DNA from 3 places in the Paenibacillus sp. P36 genome. Region 2 is predicted to be linked to each of the others. Evidence: riboswitches for the same ligand, from Rfam matches in the RefSeq annotation. Region 2 holds a riboswitch; each other region holds the start of a gene.
What was found. A riboswitch is a leader RNA that binds a small molecule or an ion and turns the genes downstream of it on or off. The one in region 2 is predicted to bind cyclic di-GMP.

Region 1: linked by a shared signal. The riboswitch ahead of ACKTT9_RS10080 (hypothetical protein) and the one ahead of ACKTT9_RS34000 (methyl-accepting chemotaxis protein) in region 2 are both predicted to bind cyclic di-GMP.
Region 3: linked by a shared signal. The riboswitch ahead of ACKTT9_RS11070 (GGDEF domain-containing protein) and the one ahead of ACKTT9_RS34000 (methyl-accepting chemotaxis protein) in region 2 are both predicted to bind cyclic di-GMP.

The regions. Positions count from the first base shown of each region.
Region 1 covers NZ_AP038372.1:2,199,601-2,206,137, reverse strand. Annotated here, with positions in the region: gene ACKTT9_RS10095 (stalk domain-containing protein) at 1-145, shown strand, start outside; gene ACKTT9_RS10090 (VOC family protein) at 334-732, opposite strand; gene ACKTT9_RS10085 (exopolyphosphatase) at 803-1,717, opposite strand; gene ACKTT9_RS10080 (hypothetical protein) at 1,848-2,147, opposite strand; cyclic di-GMP riboswitch class I at 2,252-2,344, opposite strand; gene ACKTT9_RS10075 (MDR family MFS transporter) at 2,445-3,671, opposite strand; gene ACKTT9_RS10070 (carboxymuconolactone decarboxylase family protein) at 3,858-4,547, opposite strand; gene ACKTT9_RS10065 (MarR family winged helix-turn-helix transcriptional regulator) at 4,781-5,209, opposite strand; gene ACKTT9_RS10060 (hypothetical protein) at 5,296-5,427, opposite strand; gene ACKTT9_RS10055 (ABC transporter ATP-binding protein) at 5,551-6,342, opposite strand; gene ACKTT9_RS10050 (MFS transporter) at 6,364-6,537, opposite strand, start outside.
Region 2 covers NZ_AP038372.1:7,735,025-7,741,561, reverse strand. Annotated here, with positions in the region: gene ACKTT9_RS34010 (four-carbon acid sugar kinase family protein) at 1-895, shown strand, start outside; gene ade (adenine deaminase) at 1,028-2,821, shown strand; cyclic di-GMP riboswitch class I at 3,241-3,332, shown strand; gene ACKTT9_RS34000 (methyl-accepting chemotaxis protein) at 3,410-4,939, shown strand; gene ACKTT9_RS33995 (EAL domain-containing protein) at 4,973-6,537, shown strand, end outside.
Region 3 covers NZ_AP038372.1:2,415,630-2,422,166, forward strand. Annotated here, with positions in the region: gene ACKTT9_RS11040 (hypothetical protein) at 1-216, shown strand, start outside; gene ACKTT9_RS11045 (LysR family transcriptional regulator) at 698-1,498, opposite strand; gene ACKTT9_RS11050 (LysR family transcriptional regulator) at 1,482-1,580, opposite strand; gene ACKTT9_RS11055 (hypothetical protein) at 1,734-1,907, shown strand; gene ACKTT9_RS11060 (methyl-accepting chemotaxis protein) at 1,959-3,491, shown strand; gene ACKTT9_RS11065 (response regulator transcription factor) at 3,552-3,890, shown strand; cyclic di-GMP riboswitch class I at 3,915-4,005, shown strand; gene ACKTT9_RS11070 (GGDEF domain-containing protein) at 4,100-5,068, shown strand; gene ACKTT9_RS11075 (polysaccharide lyase family 8 super-sandwich domain-containing protein) at 5,321-6,537, shown strand, end outside.

The sequences.
Region 1 (6,537 bases), 3.2 Mb from region 2:
TGATGGTAAATCCGTTACTGATCAGGTTGAAGGTCCTGGCGCTTTAAGTTTCAAGGGCAGTTTCCTTTTTACTATCGATCATCATGGAAACATCGTGATTTATGACAGCCTAAACGGAATTATTCGACGAATCAACGTTTACTAAGTTTAATACCAATGCCAACAAAAAAATCCCCCAACCGCTAATCCGACCCTGTTCAGTCGAGCGTTTGAGGGATTTATTTTTTCATCAAAAGCCAAATGATTATGGCCCAAAGCGGAATAGACAGCAGAATACTCCACATGCATCCTATAGCAAAGCCTAATTTTGCTTTTTGTTCATTGTTTGATGCATCATCGTTCGGCATGTTCCACCAACTCTAATGGGAGTCCATCTGGGTCTGCAAAAAACGTATACCGATCACCTGTAATGGGATCAATCCGTACCGGTTCAACCGCAATTCCCTTGCTCTCTAGTTCTTTGACGCTTTCGTCCATATTTCCAACGACAAAAGCCAAGTGCCGAAGTCCTCGCGCTTCCGGTCTATCCACTCTTAATGGAGGATTTGGGAACGAAAACAATTCAATCTGCTGCTCTGTTTCTCCTATGCGCAAATCCAGTTTGTAGGAATCACGTTCTGCCCGGTACAACTCGTTTACGATCGTCATTCCTAGCAAATCAACATAGAAATGCTTCGACTGTTCGTAATTCGAGCTAATAATGGCCACATGATGAATGCGATCGATTTTCACTAACACGCCTCCCCACTCCGTAAATAAACCGCAATCCGGGAATTCCCCATCCTGCGGCTCGTTTCTTATTTTATCCGTCTGCTCTCATCGTTTCAACAATTTTCTTCAAAATATTCTCTGCTTGCGCATATTCTACCTGACACGTACCTGCTGCGTGGTGACCGCCTCCGCCATTTTGTAGCATCAAAGTCCCGATGTTCGTTTGGGAGGTGCGATTCACAATGCTGTGTCCGCAGGCAAATACACAATTTTGTTTGTTACGTCCGTCCACGATCCAAATGGATACATTTTGCTCCGGATAAAGCGCGTAAACCATGAAACGGTTGCCAGGATAGATGGTTTCCACGTCCCGAAGATCCGTAATGATCACGTTTCCTTCTGTATACGTATGTTTTGCAAGCATTTCACGGTACAGAGCATCCAATTCATAATACCGTTCTACCCGCTCCTTAACGTCAGGAAGCTCCATAATTTGATCGACCGTCATCACCGCGCAGTGATCCACAAGCTCTTCCATTAGCTGATAATTGCTAATTCGATAGTCCCGGTAACGTCCTAAACCCGTACGGGCATCCATGATGAACGATAATAAATCCCAACCCGTTGGATTCAAAATATCTTCTTTACTGAATTGTGCCGCATCCGCTTTATCTACGCCTTGCATAATATCGTCAATATCACCAAAGGTTTCTTGCCCACCATAATAATCATAAACGACGCGTGCTGCGCTTGGTGCAATACGGGTTTCCCCTTTGAAAGCTACCTTCTCACCCATCCGCTCAAGTTCACTGGAATGATGGTCAAACCATAATCCGCAACCTGCAACATAAGGCACATTCGCCAAAATATCGTTCTCGGTAACCTCGACCAGACCATCCTGCATATCTTTGGGATGAACGAATTTCATTTCATCGACCATGTTTAGCTTTTTGAAAAGCATTGCGCATACTAAACCGTCAAAATCCGAACGCGTAATTAATCGCATAACGCAAATCCCCCTACGAAGTTAGTACTTAAGAACTATGTATGAATATGTGTATCATTATATCAGCACCTGTCGATTTGTGACAATCATTTTGTCATTAGAGCTTTTGGGATAAAAAAAAACAGTTCGCCTAGATGGGCTGAACCGTTCTTAATTTGGACGTCAAAATTTGGTAGAGTCTAGTCATAAATGCTTCAATTTGCGGCATCGGAGGCATTTTCACAGAAAGCTTAACTTCGCCTTTCCAGTAGAAAATTAAAATGCTGTTGCTTCTCCCCTGAAACATTTCAACATCCCAACACGTCTCATTAAGTGCGTACTCTTCTAAATTAATCATTAGTTTCGGTCCATCCGAGGATGGCACCAAACGGGCAACATGATTGCCGCAAAGTGATGTTACTTTTTGCTCTTCATGTAAATCAGACTGCATGCTGCTTGGTCCTCCTTTTATCCATAGATTATGAAAGTTATGACAGAGAAAAACCCCACCATAGTGTACCGATCGGAGGGGGATCTAAGTTGAATACCCAATCGTTCGGCAGCTGGCTGGCAACGAGTTCGTTTATGAACAAGGTAGCCCCTTTAGCTTTGCGTCACTGACTTTCGTCAGTTTTGCCATTGTCGAGATGTGTTGTGAATTCTTATACAAGAAATAACTACACTCTCAAGAATAAGGGATGTTGTTTTGAAATCGTATAGTTCGCAAGAACTAATTTTGCAATATCTATCAAAAAACTTCTTTTTTCGACCTATTTTTGGGCAGTGCTTGTAGATTATTGGCGCCCTTCCAATAAAAGAGAGATCCCGCAAGGGTCACAAAAGCGATAACCAGATAAAGTGCAGTGCCCCCGTACGCTACGAGCAGAAAGCCACCAACCCAAGGTCCCATAAAATGACCTATGTTGGTTAACGTTTGTGCTCCAAAATAAGTACCGCGCATATGCTCCGGTGCTAGTTTATCAATCAGCATATTGGCCGCGGGGTAATTTAATATTTCGCCTAGTGTAAAAATCGCCATGGAAATAATCATGGGTACTAACGAATGCGAGAATGCAAAACCGATATCGCCTAACGCAAACATCAAATTGCCAAAAATAATCGCTACAAGTGGCGAGTATTTATCAGAAATACGCGTAAGCGGTATTTGCATCGCAATAACCACAATGGCATTGACACTCATGAGGACAGCAAACATTTTCACACCTTCAGTGAAATTCTGCTCCAAATATTGCGATAGTGTCACCATGACTTGCGAGTAGCCGATAGCCCCTATAATTCCGCCAAGAATATAATAGCGAAACGTGACATCACGTTGAATGACCCGCAATGCGGAGACAAACGTAACAGGTTGTTTTTTCTCCCCTTCTATTTGCTTAATACCAAAAACTATAAGGAGAACGTAGAGGGTAACCGCATAGATAAAATATACGATTCCAGTGAGTAGAAACGGCAATGCTCCATCCATCGTTGCAAAAAAAGCACCCAATAAAGGTCCTACAGCAACACCAACATTGATGGCCATGTATCTCATTGAAAACACACTGAGTCGCTTAGCCGGCTCGGTCAAATCAGCCATCAAGGCTTGCGAGACAGGTTCGTAGAAGGAGCGACACAAGCCGTTCAGCATGTTCAGCATCATGAACAAAACCGGTAATTTCACGATACTAAAACCTACAAACACAACCGCCCATCCAAAAAGTGCAGCAAGCATGATGATGCGTCGGCCAAATCGGTCCGATAAATTGCCGCCGATAAAACCTCCGACTGTTCCTGCCAAGGCTCCCATTCCAATTACGACCCCAATCATTACCGCGCTCATCGACGTATGTTTAGCCAAGTAAATCGCCAGAAAAGGCAGACTCATGGAAGACGCCGCTCTGGCCATGACCGTTCCCAAAATTAACGTATGTACAATCGGATGATACGAACCAAGAAAACCACGTAATCGATTCATCTGTCAGAACTCCTCTCGCTGCTAATTTACCAAAGGTTAAGAAATGAGATCAAGAACCCATTATACACGAAAAACGGTAGTTCGTGTCCTTAATTATATTTTTTTGTCGAATAAAAAAGAACTCCCCGAAGTCGAGCGGGAAGCCAGTTTTAATCATGTTTTGTGGCTTAGAATTTGATGTTAACTCTAATTCTGGGCTACTGCGTCCGAATGATAATCAAAGGCGTTGAGTGCGTTAATGCCATGAGTCAGGACGTAGCCTGCATTCGCAACACCGCCGACCAGCAGCCCTTCCATTAGTTCCTCCGCTGTCCCGCCTAACTCCTTGAATTTCCGCGTATGGTTGTCAATGCTATAAGCACAGCCATTCACATGTGCGATGACAACAGCAATTAACTGTTTCGTTTTGGCATCGATAGCGCCATCCGCCATGGCAGTGGACTGGAATTGTTCGAAAGCCGCAAACGTCTCCGGACGAGTTTCCTTAACCTGCGGCAGCTTGCTTGCGTTGCTCGTTGCATAAAGCTCGTTAGAAACGAGATCATGCATGGTATTCCATGCGTTCACGCTATGAAATAACACAGTTTCGGCGTTCACTGCCCCTGCCACAAGAATAGCTTCCACTACCTCTTCTACAGAGCCTTCCAACTTTTTGAATTTGCCCGTGTGAACATCAATACAGTAAGGACATCCCGTAACATGCGTGACAGCAACAGCGATCAATTCTTTCGTTCTCGACGTAATGGCCTTCTCGCCAAAAGCCTCACCCATAAACTGAAAAAATGCTTTGGAACCTTGTGGCACAATTTCTTGCAGTTCCGCTACTCTTCTCAAATTGCTGCGTTCATACAATGAATTAGAATTTTTATTATTCATTTCCAATTTCCTCCATTTCCTTGATTTGAATATTATGATATCTAACTTATTTTTAGCTGTCAACAATTAAATATTTCGACTTTATTATGTTAAATTTTCATTTTTATCTATAAAAAAAGCCCGAAATCCGTTATAATGATCCCAAACATGAAATCAACGACTCTGAATATTATTTAGATATCTAACTATATATCCAAAAAAAGACTGCAATACAACCTATTTTACCAGTCCACTCACCCTTGAAAATTACTGTCAACACGCTTCATCCAATGCAGCATCAAGGCGATTTCCTGATCGGAAAATCCTTGGCGAATCATCTTTTCTCCCTCTTCGACAATAGCTAAACAAGCCTCTTTAATGGAGGAGCCCTTATCCGTCAAATAAATACGATTGATACGGGTATCCAACTTGTCTGGTACACGATTGATCATCCCTCTATCTTCTAACCCACGAAGAAGGAAGGTCATGGAAGCCGGTTGAATGCCTAAAATATGCACCATATCTTTTTGGGTCCGTCCCTCTTCTTCCCATAGAATCATAAGGACACCTAGCTGAGAGTTCGTGACACCCTGTTCCTCCAGCATTTGATCCAAATAATTGCAGGCATTGCGATAATTCTTCTTTAACCAGAATCCAATTGATCCATGCAGTGTAGCGTTCATGTTGGTTCTCCCTTTACAAGTTGCTTGAGTTATATTGCCATTATATACGATCACCTCTCTGATGAACATATGACAAGCTCGTATACTTAGTACTGGCCTTTGGACATTTTCCTTTTCGCAATCCAATACGAAATCCAGCCAGCCGTATAACAGATGAGACAGCCAAAAAACTTTGGCTTCAGAATTGATTTTTGAGGATTAACCGGGCATGATTTCATTCTTCAACCTCCTTCCTCATCATTTAGTTAGATATCTAAATATATAGTATGCCACCAAAAATTTAATGTCAATAATTCCCACAAAAAAAAGAGCACTTCCATAAAGAAAGTGCCCTTAGAATCTCACAAATCACTGGCAGGAATCGAAAGCCATGGGCGTTCTCGCTGCCATTTCACTTCAACCTCCGTCTCAAAGAAAGAGGACAAACCTTCACTAGTCAGTACATGGCGCGACAGCCCTTTTGCGAATACCTCACCACGACGAATCAATAAGGTTTGATTAAAAACAGGTAAAATTTCTTCAATATGGTGCGTTACGAATATTAATGTCGGTGCATCCGGTTCCTTGGCTAGTTCTTGGATGCTGGACAGCAATGCTTCCCGAGAAAGGAAGTCTAATCCGTTCGTTGCTTCATCCAGAATCAGCAGCTTAGGCGAGGCCATTAATGCACGTGCAATTAATAGTTTTTGCTTTTCACCCTGAGAGCACGATTGATAAGTCCGGTCGTATAAATGCATACAATTCAGCCGCTGCATATGCGCTTTGGCCTGCTCGAAGTCTTCCGTACTCGGTTTCTCATATAGCCCGATTGAAGCATGTTTACCGCTTATTACGACATTTTGCGTTTTATCGGAGGCATACAACTTCTCCTGGAGGGATGAGCTTACCCAACCAATCATTTTACGCAAATCTCTTAAATCTACCGTTCCAAAAGGATGACCGAGTACAGCCATTTGTCCTTGACTCGGCCAGATATAACCATTGATCATATTCAATATGGTCGTCTTGCCTGAACCGTTCAGCCCCAGTACGGCCCAGTGTTCATTTTTGGATACCTGCCAATTCACTTCATTCAGAATCGTTTTGTTATCTCTATACCAGGAGACGTTATTCATTTCAATAATCGATGGCATTCGGTTTCACCTCGTGATCAATTAAGCTTTAACAACATTTTGTGGTAGTTCAATTTGTGTCATATTCAATTTTTTATCCGATGGCAGGAAAGCGGCCAAAAGTCCAATTAGCGGCAAGAATGCGCAGAGTTTAATGACAAACGAGATGCTGGTTGCATCCGCAAGTGTACCAAGCACAGCTGATCCGATCCCGCC
Region 2 (6,537 bases):
TCTTCGCAAGCATTTGGCGCAGCAGACAGCGCTGAAAACAGCTTTGCTGGATATTAAGGCGCTAGACGGCTCGTATGCGGATGTGCGGGAGCGCTTGGAGACGGTTATCCGTCAAGAGCAGCCGGATCTGCTGCTATTTGACGTATTGGATGAGCAGCGCTTGGAAGCGGCTGGGAGAATGATTTGGGAAGAGGCAGCGGAGCATGACGGACTGTTCGTCATCGGTTCTTCCGGTGTCGAATACGCGCTCGGAGCCGTATGGCGAAAAAATGCGGGGACTTCGGATGCCGCAGCGGAAAGCCGCAGGTTACGAGTGGAGGCATCACAGGCTGGGCCACTGTTGGTGGTTTCAGGCAGCTGTTCGCCTATAACCGAGGCTCAGATCGGGCATGCGCTGCAAGCCGGTTTCGCAGGCATTCGCGTTCCGATGGAGGACTTGCTTAGCCCTGAAACGCGGGAAGCGGCAAAGATTGCCTTGCAGCAAGAAGCGCAGCAATGGCTGGCTGGCGGCAGAAGCGTCATTGTTTACTCGGCCACGGGGCCCAACGATGAAAGCATTGGGCGCCTGCGAGAGGTGCTGTCCGCCCGGGGGATTAGATCGGAAGACAGCAGCCGTCTGCTTGGCCATGCGCTAGGTGAGTTGACTAGAGAGCTCGTTCGTCAGCTCGGTATTTCGCGTGTTTTGATAGCGGGAGGAGATACCTCAGGGTATGTGACTAGAGAGCTTGGCGTCTATGCGCTAGAGTGCATTTCCATTCTTGACCCTGGCGGACCGCTATGCCGGGCTTATGCCAATGAGCCTTCGTTTGATGGTCTGGAGCTCGTGCTCAAGGGCGGTCAAGTTGGCGGCGTGGATTTTTTTGAGCGGGTCGCCGGGTACAGGTATAAGGGCTGATATACATGATTTGCGATAGGAAGACTATTTTCTGCAGCGTTGCAGGGATAGTCTTTTTCTGCTTCCCCGGCTTTGGGTTGTCATCTAAATGGGCTATAATAGGAGTTGAAATTCATAATAGGGAGAAATAACATGACTCAATATAAAAGAAATAAACTGGTTGAAGTGAGCGGCAAGTTGGCTAAAGTCGCCATGGGCAGCGCTTATGCGGATGTGGTCATTAAAAACGGTACGCTGGTCAATGTGTATTCAGGCGAATTAATTGCGCATATGGATGTCGCTGTGGCTGAGGGACGAGTGGCATTTGTCGGGAACGCCGACCACACGATTGGCGAGCAAACAGTTGTTATTGACGCTGCCGGGAAATACATAGCTCCAGGATTCCTAGACGGTCATATGCATGTTGAAAGCACGATGCTTTCTGTTACGGAGTTTGCCAAAGCGGCTCTACCCAAAGGAACAACGGTAATCTTCATGGACCCTCATGAGATTGCCAATGTGTTCGGTTCCGAAGGAGTAAAGCTGATGCATGAAGAGGGGCAGCAGCTGCCGCTCAAAGTGTTCACGACGTTTCCATCTTGCGTGCCTGCGACAACAGACTTGGAAGATGCGGGTGCCAGCTTGGAAGTGAAGGATATTGAAGAAGGATTGCAGTGGGAAAATGTAGTCGGACTTGGTGAAGTGATGAACTTCCCTGGTGTCGTCTACGGGGATCCGAAAATGTGCGGAGAAATTGAAGCGACGATTAACAGCGGCAAAGCCGTCACAGGGCATTTTCCAAGCGAAGATGACCGTATGCTGCAAGCTTATATCGCGTCCGGCGTGACCTCCGATCACGAAACCGTAACACGCGAGCAAGGGCTGCACAAAGTCCGCATGGGCATGCATTTGATGATTCGCGAAGGCTCCGCTTGGCATGATGTCAAAGAGGTCATCAAGGTGGTTACCGAAGATAAAGTGAACACCTCTAACATTTCCCTCGTCACGGATGACGTCAGTCCGCAAACGCTAGTGGAAAAAGGACATCTCAACCATGTGGTGCGCCGTGCGATTGAAGAGGGCGTCGATCCTGTTACCGCGATTCAAATGGTGACCATTAATGTGGCGCGCTATTTTAACCTGGAGAAGGATCTAGGCAGCATTACGCCAGGAAAATGCGCAGACATTTTATTGCTCGATGATTTGCAAAAGGTTGAGCCTGTCACTGTCATGACGGACGGGAACATTATCTTTGACCAGGGCCAAATTGTTGCAGATTTCCCTACGTATGTGTATCCGTCGCATATTCGCAGCTCCATGAATGTGAAGCGGGAGCTGACGGCGCAGGACTTTCAGCTTGCTAGCCGCGGTAACGATGAGCGAACAAGCGTCAATGTCATTCAGGTGATTGAAAATAGTGCAAGAACAGCGAAAATGACAGCCACGTTAAGCGTCGAGGATGGCATTATTCAACCGGATATCCAGCAGGACGTTGTCCGTCTGGCTTGTATTGAGCGGCACCGCGGCACAGGCGAAATTTCGCTTGGTTTCACGAGCGGATTTCAATTGAAATCCGGCGCTGTAGCGTCTACTGTGGCGCATGACAGCCATAATTTGATTGTTATGGGCATTGATGAGCAGGATATGGCTCTCGCTGCAAATGAGCTTGTGAAATTGGGAGGCGGCACCATCGTCGTAGAGAACGGCCGCGTGCTGGCTCAAGTGCCGTTAACGATAGCAGGCCTTATGTCCGATAAATCTCTGCTTGAAGTCGTTGACGAAGTTGCCCAGCTTGAAGGAGCATGGAAACAAATTGGCTGTCCGTTAAACGCACCGTTTATGACTTTTTCATTGATAGCTCTGCCGGTTATCCCTGAAATTCGGATTTCAAACCGTGGAATAGTCGACGTAACTCAGTTTAAGCTCATTGACGTGGAACTGGTTTAGGTTATTGAAAGGTACCCCTTAGGGTGCCTTTTCTTATTTGGGGGAGGGAACTACAGGCCGCTATTCCCCAGAAAAGGGGCGATTCCCACTTGCAGGGGGAACTACGGTCCGCTATTTTACCGATTTCACCCCGGAAAACCTGCTATGATGGCAGAATAAGACCCTGTAGTTCCGCTCGGAGGGGAATCAGGTCGTTTTCCTTGCAATAGTGGCCTCGAGTTCCTCTAACGAATTTTCCTGTCGATAAGTATGAAGTTTTGTCAAAAGTACATCTTTCGGTCTGTTGACATTTTATAAACCTTATCATATTTTAATCTGTTTCGACACGATACAACATTTATTGCTATGTACATATTAAAATTTATCGCTCTATAATAAGTATCAGATTTAAGACAAACAGCATGTACGAATGACTGACTAATTGATAAAGGCAAATCATTGGAAACAATGAGACGCAAAGCCATGGCCTAACACATACATTTTTGTATGATATGGTTGACAGGTTACCGGGTAGGAAGGATCAAGATCATCCTTTATTCGGGGTGGTCTTTTTTGTTCGTCAAAACATCATCCAAGGAGGCAATTTGCTTGAAAGAGAAAAACCGTGTTATGCAACTAATTGTCATCGGGACACTCGTCCTAAGTTTGTTGGTCCATGCACTAAACCACATTGCTCATCACTCGCTCATGGAACACGTAGTCATGCATTCAGCGTTCTCACACGGTTTTTTAAATCAAATGTTTTTCTGGACACCGATTGGGCTTGTTATCATCGGAGCCGTGCTGTCCCGCCTCCAAGCTGAACATCCTTGGATCCCGTTTGTTCATATGTTGTCGTTAACGTTGTGCTCGATGTCGATTATTGCCGGGGGCAATGGCATGGTGGAGTATCATTTTTCCATCTTCATGGTGTTAGCTATCTTGATGTACTATAACAATATTACCTTGCTGCTCAGCAGTACGGTTCTTTTTGCCGCCCAGCATCTGCTCGGGTTCTTCTTTTTTCCTGAACTGGTCTACGGTTCCGAAGTGTATGCGTTTACAATGGTGGCGATACATTTGATTTTCGTCATCCTGTTCATCGGCGCAGTGCTGTATCAAATCATCTCCAACCGGCATGCAACGCAGCGCTTCGAGAAGGAACAAAATCAAAAGCTGCAGCAAACCGTAAGGTCAATTATTGAGAGTCTCGCCCATACTTCTCAAGAGGTACAACTGAACTCCAGCGGTCTGAGCGCTCAGTCCAATGAACTCAATCGCTTGACGATGGAAGTTGTTCAAACGATGCATCAGGTGGAGCAGGCTGCCAACGATCAAGAAAACAGCGTAGAAGTTAGCCGGAAGGCAATAGGCGAAATGCTCACGGATATTTGCCATATTGCTGAGAATTCCGCCAGTGCGTCAGAGCTATCCAGTCAAGCGGCCCATGAAGCTGAAAAGGGAAATCAATCCATTCAGCTGGCTGTTCAGCAGATGCAATCCATGAATCACGCCATTCATACAACCGCCGAGAAAGTGAAATTACTTGGAGAACGATCGCAAGAGATTAATCAAATCGTCAATTTGATAACCGATGTTGCTTCACGTACGAATTTGCTAGCTCTTAATGCTGCTATCGAAGCAGCGCGTGCAGGTGAGCATGGGAAAGGGTTTACGGTTGTGTCAACAGAAGTCCGCAAATTAGCCGAGCAAACGAGCGAGTCCGCTAAACAAATTGCAGAGCTGATTGAAGATATACAAATGAACAATCAATCCTCCATGCATGCGATGGATCAAGTCATTGGTACCTTTGCTCAAGGAAATGAGGCCGTTGTTTCTGCGGGACAAGCTTTTGGACGCATCCTGGGATCCATCCATTCTGTAGCTACGCAAATGCGCACGATCAGCGGTACATCGCAACAGATGTCGGCAAGTACACAGCAATTCAGTGCTACTATGGAGGAAATTTCATTATTATCCAGCCAACTAACCGACAATGTGAAATCAGTCAGCAAACGAACGGATCAACAGGACTTACTGATTAATAAAGCGTCAGATTTAGCCGACAAACTGGAAGAACATAGCCATACACTCAATGACATCATGAGGAAGACTAAGCTTACCTTTTCTCTCCAGTAACTTCCAACAGTAATGAAGAAATGAGGATCACATATGCATCACCCGATAACAGAAAGTTATAATTTCGTCCTAGTTCTCTTGTCATTCACCATCGCCTTGCTTGCCTCTTTTACAGCCCTTAATTTGGCGCGTAAAGTATCGTCCTCGGAGGGGTGGTATCAGAAAAGCTGGATGATTTGCAGTGCCATTGTCATGGGGGTAGGCATCTGGTCCATGCATTTTATCGCCATGCTGGCTTGTGTATTGCCGGCAGGAGTGACTTATGACCTCTCCATCGTCAGCATTTCCATTATCGTAGCGGTCAGTGGCGCGCTCGTCGGGCTTTTTGTCGCGTTCCAGAAGAACTTCACTAAGACGAAGCTCATCATTGGCGGAACGACGATGGGATTTGCCATTAGCGGCATGCATTATATCGGGATGTCTGCCCTGCAGCATATAACGATTCGTTATCTCCCCGTAACGTTTATTTTATCCATTATTATTGCTATTCTGGCCTCAATAACGGCTCTCTACCTATTTTTAAAACGGAGCCAAAAAATTGCCATCAGCGCTTTGATCATGGGGATAGCGATCACGGGCATGCACTATACGGGTATGGCCGCTGCCGTGATGACCATGCAGGATACTTCGCATCATACAAGTGAAAATGGTGTGAGTATGGACTTTTTCGTGGTCGCCATGTATGTTGCGTTCGGAGCCATTCTGATTTTCGCGTTTAGCTTTATTAGCTCCCTATCGTCCGACAGACGGTTAGCTGAACAAATTGCGCTGAAAGCTTCCATATTAGAGTCAGCGATTGACGGCATTCTGATGTTCAAAGCGCAGGGTCGAATCATTGAATTCAATCCAGCTGCTGAAGAGATTTTTGGTTATACACGCAAAGAGGCGCTTCACTTAACCATTTTCGACCTTTTGTTTCTATTCGATCAAGACGGACAGGATGCTTCAGACTTGTATAAACAGTTAACGCAAAAGGTTGACTCCATCATTGGTAAACGCTTTGAAATTATGGCCTACCGGTCCAATCACGCGAAGTTTCCGGCTGAAATCGTGATCACGAATCTCTTTTATGCAGGCAAACTCGTTTATACGGCTTATCTGCGCGATTTGACGGAAATCCGAAAGTCGGAGGAGCTCATTCAGAAGTTAGCTTACTTCGATCATCTGACGGGTCTGCCTAATCGCAACCAGTTCAATCAGCTTATTGAAGATACCCTAAATCACGCCGGTAAAAATCAGGAGACTGTGGCAGTATTGTTTTTGGATATTTACCGGTTTAAATGGATCAATGACTCCTTTGGCCATCTTGTTGGCGATCATGTGCTGAAGCAGTTCTCTGCGTTGATATCGAGTAACCTTCCGGAGCACGGCACGGCCTCAAGACTTAGCGGGGATGAATTTGTCATCTTATTGCCGCATGGAGACAGGGAAATGGCTGAGCACCAAGCATTAGACATCATGAAAAGATTGGAAATACCTTTACAAGTAGATGGAAGAGAATTTGATGTTTCTACGAATATGGGGATTTCGTTGTATCCACAAGATGGACAATCCTCAGAAATATTGCTGAAAAATGCGGACCAGGCGATGTATGCGGC
Region 3 (6,537 bases), 3.4 Mb from region 2:
ACATTACTTGTTGAGTCAAAACAAGATTTATCCACTGCTTATTATGGTAAAAAGAAAGCATTCGACGCTGTATTGAAATTTTTAGATGATCAAAAGCCAAGCAATATGCAAGTTTTCAAAGATGAAACTAAAATGGCTGATCAATTTGTTCTGAGCGGTGTTGCAAAAATTCTTGATGCAAAAACAAAATTAGATTTAGATATTGCAGCAAAATAAATAGCCGTATAGAACAGATTAAAACAGATTTCGTCCAATCTCTTAAAGCATAAAAAAACACCTTTTTGTACAATTACAGTGAGGCGTTTTTTATGTTCTTTATTTCGCCAGTCGATGTTCATAACAATATGGGATATAGGTCGAGTTGGATTACGAGTAGTGGTGGACTAGGTAGTCTTTATTTTGGCGGTAATTTCAGTTCCTATGTCAGCGGATAAATCATAATTAACAAGAATTAAATGAACCGTTTTTAACATATTTTTTCTCAGTAAATATGATACACACCTTTTTTTATATTTAAAGATAAGAATTGATCAATAATAACTTGTTATCCATCAAGTAATATCAGGTGACAATTAAGTATTTGAAGTAGACAATACAGTTCTAAACTTAAAAAAAGGGCGTGCACTCATTGAGAGTGAACGCCTTTTTAATCTCTTCCTAATAGGGGGAAACAATTTATTTGACGCGGTTTTCTTTTTTAATCAAATTGAGCTCGTAGATGCTTTGAGAATTCCTTGGTATAGCTGGATAGATTCGTATTGCAATGAACAGCCCATATATCTCTATAAAAATAATCTGGATCTTTAAATGGAATTTGAACTAGAGTTCCATTAGTAATGTGATCATGGCCCTTTAATGAAAAATTGTCCATAATTGTAAAGGCATTCGAACTCATTATAAACTCACCAATTGGTTCAGTAACGGTCACCGTTACATAAATCGAATTCCCCTCTAGATTTGCTCTTTTGACCATTTCTTTGTGAGAGGTAGAGTCGAGAACAATTATAGATTCGTTTCTTAAATCTTTCGATGTTAAAAATTCTTTATTTCGAAAACGAGAATTTTTTCCAACGCAAATGCAAAAATGACTTGTATATAGCGTTTCAATATCAAAATTCCGATTCATCAATTCTTTTTCTTCAGGAATAAAAGCAAGATCAATGCAATTGGTTGTAATTTCTTCGCAAATCTGCTGAGGCAATTTTTCTAGGAGCTCTATTTGGATATCTTTAAATTCCTTTTTGAAAGAAACTAACGCTTGTTTAATGATATGACCAAATGTATTGGCATACGATATTCTTAATTTTAAATAATCCCCATTTTTTGCGCGATTAATATCTTCGTATAATTCTATATATTTCGTTTTCATTTCTAAAAGTTTGGATATTACGATTTCTCCGTCAGGCGTTGGCATTGTTCCTTTGCTAGTTCGTTGAAATATGGTTATTCCTAGTTCATTTTCTAATGAATGAATGGATTGGCTAATGGGCTGAGGCAGTTATATGTAATTTATCTGCTGCTTTTCGTATTGATTTTTCTGTGGCTACTTGTAGAATATAGCGGATCTGTTCTGAATTCATGGAGGCACCTTATCTCACGTGGTTAAATAAAACTATACACAGTGTTAACAATCTCTAGATTGATCATACTCATTTTAATAATATAATGTTCATAATACTGGAGAAAACGTTAAGGGAACGTTCCCACAAAACTTAGAAGAACAGGAGATAACTATGTCTGATCAAAATGGCTCGACTGAGTCCTTGCTTGACATTATTCTTGAATGTAAACAGCTTATTCAGCAGCTTGAAGAATTATCCATATTATATATGGAAAAGTCGAATGTGTATATGGATGAACCCTATATTCGGGAGCAGCGCCCAACACAAGGAGCAAAACGAGATTGAAAACAACTAAATCAGGTTGGATAATATCGTTAAAATAGGAGGATTTTAGAAATGATAGGACAGAAAAACAGGTTCATGTTACAGATATCTTTGGGCACCATAGCACTCAGCTTTATCATCCATTTATTGTATAGAAAATTTAATTTCATGGAAAACATGGGACACATGATGTTGATGGAGAATATGGCAACCGGTCATGATAGCGGCCAACACTATTCACTTGCGCTGAACATTTTGTTCATTATTCCCGCGGCTTTCTTGGGGGCAGCTTATTTTCTTTATCGAAAGCAAACTGATCAACCCATGATACCAATGCTTAATACATTAGTTCTTACCTTTTCTAGTATCTCTATTATTTCTGGTGGAGGAGGGGGGATAGAGATGCATTTTTCTATATTTATGGTGGTTGCTATAGTAGCTTATTACGAAGATATTAAGCTAATTGCTCTTATGACAGGCATTTTCGCCGTGCAGCATATTTTTGGATTTTTCTTAGTGCCTAAATTGATCTTTGGGAATAGCGAATACTCCTTTTTAATGCTTCTTATTCACGCTATATTTCTGATTTTAACGTCCAGTGCAACAAGTCTCCAGGTTTTATCCAAGAAAAGAATAATGAACGCAATAGAATTGGAAAAAGCAATTAAACAAAAAGAAGCTGAAGCGCTACTCGAAACGGTACAAAAACATTCGCAAGTATTAGAGCAAACGTCTGTGATCATTTCAGAGAAATCTGAAAATAACATTGTTGCAAATAATGATATGCTGGTTACTTTTAAAGAAGTGTCTACAGGTCTTGAAATTCAAAGTGAATCACTGAGCAATATGAAGACTAATCTGCACAGTATTAATCAGATGATTGAGCAGAATTCCCAATCCTTTTCTGACTTGCAGGCAACGGCTGCGACTACAGCCACAACGATGCATAACAATCAAAACAATATTGAACCTTTGTTCGAGCAAGTTAGAATTGTATCCCATGCGATACAACAAACGACGGACACCATGCAAAATTTATACGAGTCTTCTCACCAAGTAGGGGATATTATTACCACGATTCAAGAAATAGCTAGCCGAACGGGCATTTTAGCTTTAAATGCTTCTATAGAAGCGGCACGAGCTGGGGAGCATGGCAGGGGGTTTGCTGTCGTTGCCAGTGAGATCCGGAAATTAGCTGAGCAGAGTAATAGGGCCACATATGAAATAAAGGGAATTCTAACGAATATTCAAGAGGAAAGTGAAGAATCTTTAACCCAGATTGAAGTTGGAAGACAAGCCACAACTTACACGGTTGAACTTGCAGAAGCGTCGATATCCAGTTTGAAGCAAATGAACGAGGCTATTACCGAGATGATTGATATTGTTGAAGCCCTTAATGAATCTGTGAAACATATTGAACTACGGTCACAAGTGATTTCTAATGAAATGACTAACATATCAGCGGTTACCGAAGAAAGCGTGGCTTCCGTACAAGAGCTTTACAGCACTACAGAAACTCAATCGAATGCATCTCACCACATTAATAGAGAGTTACTCCGTTTGAAGGATCTTTCCAAAACGTTACAAGAACAATTTTCTTCTTAAGTTTAAAAAGGATCTACAAGACCAGAAGTCTCTCTTCCAACGCTTACTAGTATAAGGAGAATGAATCTAGCGATGATATTAAACCGATTGATTGTGGAGTCCCCCGTGTTTAATGCGTACTTCAATACGTTTAAGGAGCGTTTTTGTCTCACTCGGAGGGAGAATGAGGTATTACGCCTGCTGACAGTTTGTGGAGGCAACAATAGAGAGCTAAGTGAACAACTCCATATTGCCGAAAAAACTCTGAAAAATCATATTGCTAATATTAAGTTTAAAACCAGAACACATTCCATTCGTGAGCTTCAAGCACTTGTTTATAGAGACTCTTTAGTCCTGCTTCTCGTCAATATTTTTAAAAACGAAGAGAATAAATCTGAGCCATTTTATTTACAACGATGATCTCAGGTTCAACTAACAAGCAATAATGAACAAAGGCAAATCCATCGAAAGGTGGAGACACAAAGCCATGGGTCTAAGCATGAATAAGGAGATGTATATGAGTGCAAATAACGTTTCAACTCTACACAAATACAATTTGTAGTGTCTTGCTAATAGTAATGCTCGTTATGGTTTTAAGACTATATCTACTAAGGAGAAAACAAGTATATTTGATCCTAACATTCGGCCTGATATTATCAATGGGATATGAAGTGCTTAAAATTACCTCGTTAGGATCCAGATCGCTACTGCACATTGCTAGTGCCATCATGTTCATGAATTTAAATATTGGAATATACGCGTCATACTTTAAAAAGATAAAACGAAGCATAATTTACTACCTCGCTGCTGCGATTTTCATCCCACTTTTACTCTTCCTAACAAGTTCTCTTAAAGCTGAGTTATCACTCTCCATAATTGAATTTGCCGCTGTTTGTATCTCCTGGTTACTTATTAGCCCTTATATAGGTGAAACAATTAAACATCGGGTATCATTAATAATCTATTTATGTATTGTTGTGGGAAACGCTGAAACAGACCTATGGCAAACAGAAAAATGGATCCTGATTATATTCGATATTCTACCGGTTATTTACTATTTTATCCTGCTCTTAATATTAATTGAACGTTTCATAACTATGTTTCAGAGTGTTGTGAACTCCTCATTATTAGATGGGCTAACTGGACTGTACAATCGTAAAGCTATCAGCACTAGAATTAAGCAATGTGTAGAAAAAGGGGAATGTGCAATCGTATTCACAGATATTGATAATTTCAAGGAGCTCAATGATACCCTTGGCCATCATGCTGGGGATGCTGCTTTAAAGACCGTCGCTGAAATTTTGCAAGAAGAGACGGATGATATTGGTTTTCCAGGACGCTATGGAGGTGAAGAACTGATTGCTGTTATTGATGATAAAGATACTATCTCGCGTATTGAAGAGTGGGCAGAGAACTTCCGTTCTAGAGTAGAAAGAGAGAGTAATGTCACCTTAAGCATAGGATTCAGCATATATCGATATGGTTTAACCCCAGAGAAGCTGCTCGAGCAAGCTGATCTAAGCATGTACTCTGCTAAACGGACCGGTAAGAACAAAATTGTAGAATATAAAGACGGGCTGGATACGGGGAGTATATAAAATCGAACGTAATCGAAGCCACCGGGAGCTCGAATGTTTAAGCATTGATAAAGTGCGGAGAAGATGATAGGGAAGACTGGCTTTTTCATCAGGCAGTTTTCTATGCGCGGTAAGTATTTGTAAATCCAAATGGACATTTTGTACATGGTAGAAATAATTTGTTAAGCCGGTTGGATGAAATGGAAATATTGCAAGGCGGAACCTCCTCTTATAATGAACGTGTAAGCATCAAATCATGAAGGGGAGATGTCCATGAGTAAAAGGATGCAAGTATGCGTCCTCATCGCTGCGATGGCAGGCAATCTGCTGCTGCCCTACGGCATGGCGGGACCGAGTGCGGCACAGGCTGCAGTGACCACCTATGTGGCGGCGAGTTTTAATAGTTACCCTACAACGCCATCGACGACGGGGCCAGCAGCAGAAGTAGGTGGCAACTGGGGGTTGTATAATGCGAAAGCAGGTACGGACTACACGGTTGGGGAAGCCGTCTACGGCAGAAGTGATCTTAGCTTGAAACTGGTGTCTGGCACTTCGGGCACTCAACTGTACACGGGGAAATTTGGACTTAATATTGCCGGCAAAGTGGTTCTGGAAGCATCGGTTCGAGCTGAGGATACTGCTCATATTCGGTTGCTCGATGTGAAGAGCACCAGTGGCGTGTGGAAAAACTTTTTGACGTTAACGGAAACAGGTCAGATGTCCATTTTGAGTAAGGCTTTGGGAACGTACACGCCAAATACGTGGAATCGGGTGAAAGCGATCATCGATCAAACTGGGCAAAAAGCGGACGTGTTCCTCAATGATGTGCAGGTCGTAACCGGTATCACTTTAGGAGCGGCTTGGGATACGATTAACACCATTAAATTTACACAAACAGGAACGGCACAGCTTGGCACCTCCTTTTTAGATGATGTGCGCGTCTATGGTTACGCGCCAGTTGAAAGCGTTTCCATATTGCCAACTGCTTCGACGATTGGCGTTGGCAAGCAGCTTTCACTTGCTGCGCAAGTCGTGCCCTCGGATGCCGCTGATCAACGCGTCGTTTGGAGCTCGGACGCGCCGGCAACCGTGACGGTCGACACGTACGGTGTGGCTACTGGTATTGCCGTCGGCACCGCGCATGTAACGGCTACGACGTTAGATGGCGCGAAAACAGCGTCATCCACGATTACGGTCGCCACCAATGTGCCAGTGGATAGCCTGGCACTGCCTGCGGAGCAGAACGTAGCGGTTGGAGGCACGGTGAAGTTAACGCCTATTTTTACACCGGCAAACGCCACGAATCAAAACGTCACATGGACAAGCGGGAATCCCTCTGTCGCAACGGTCGATGCGCAAGGGCTTGTTACCGCCGTAACGGCCGGTCAGACCGTGATTACGGCGCTTAGTGCAGATGGCAGCCATTCAGCTTCAACGACGGTGAAGGTGCAACCGCCGAGTGTTCAATCGATCACCTTGCCGAGTACGGC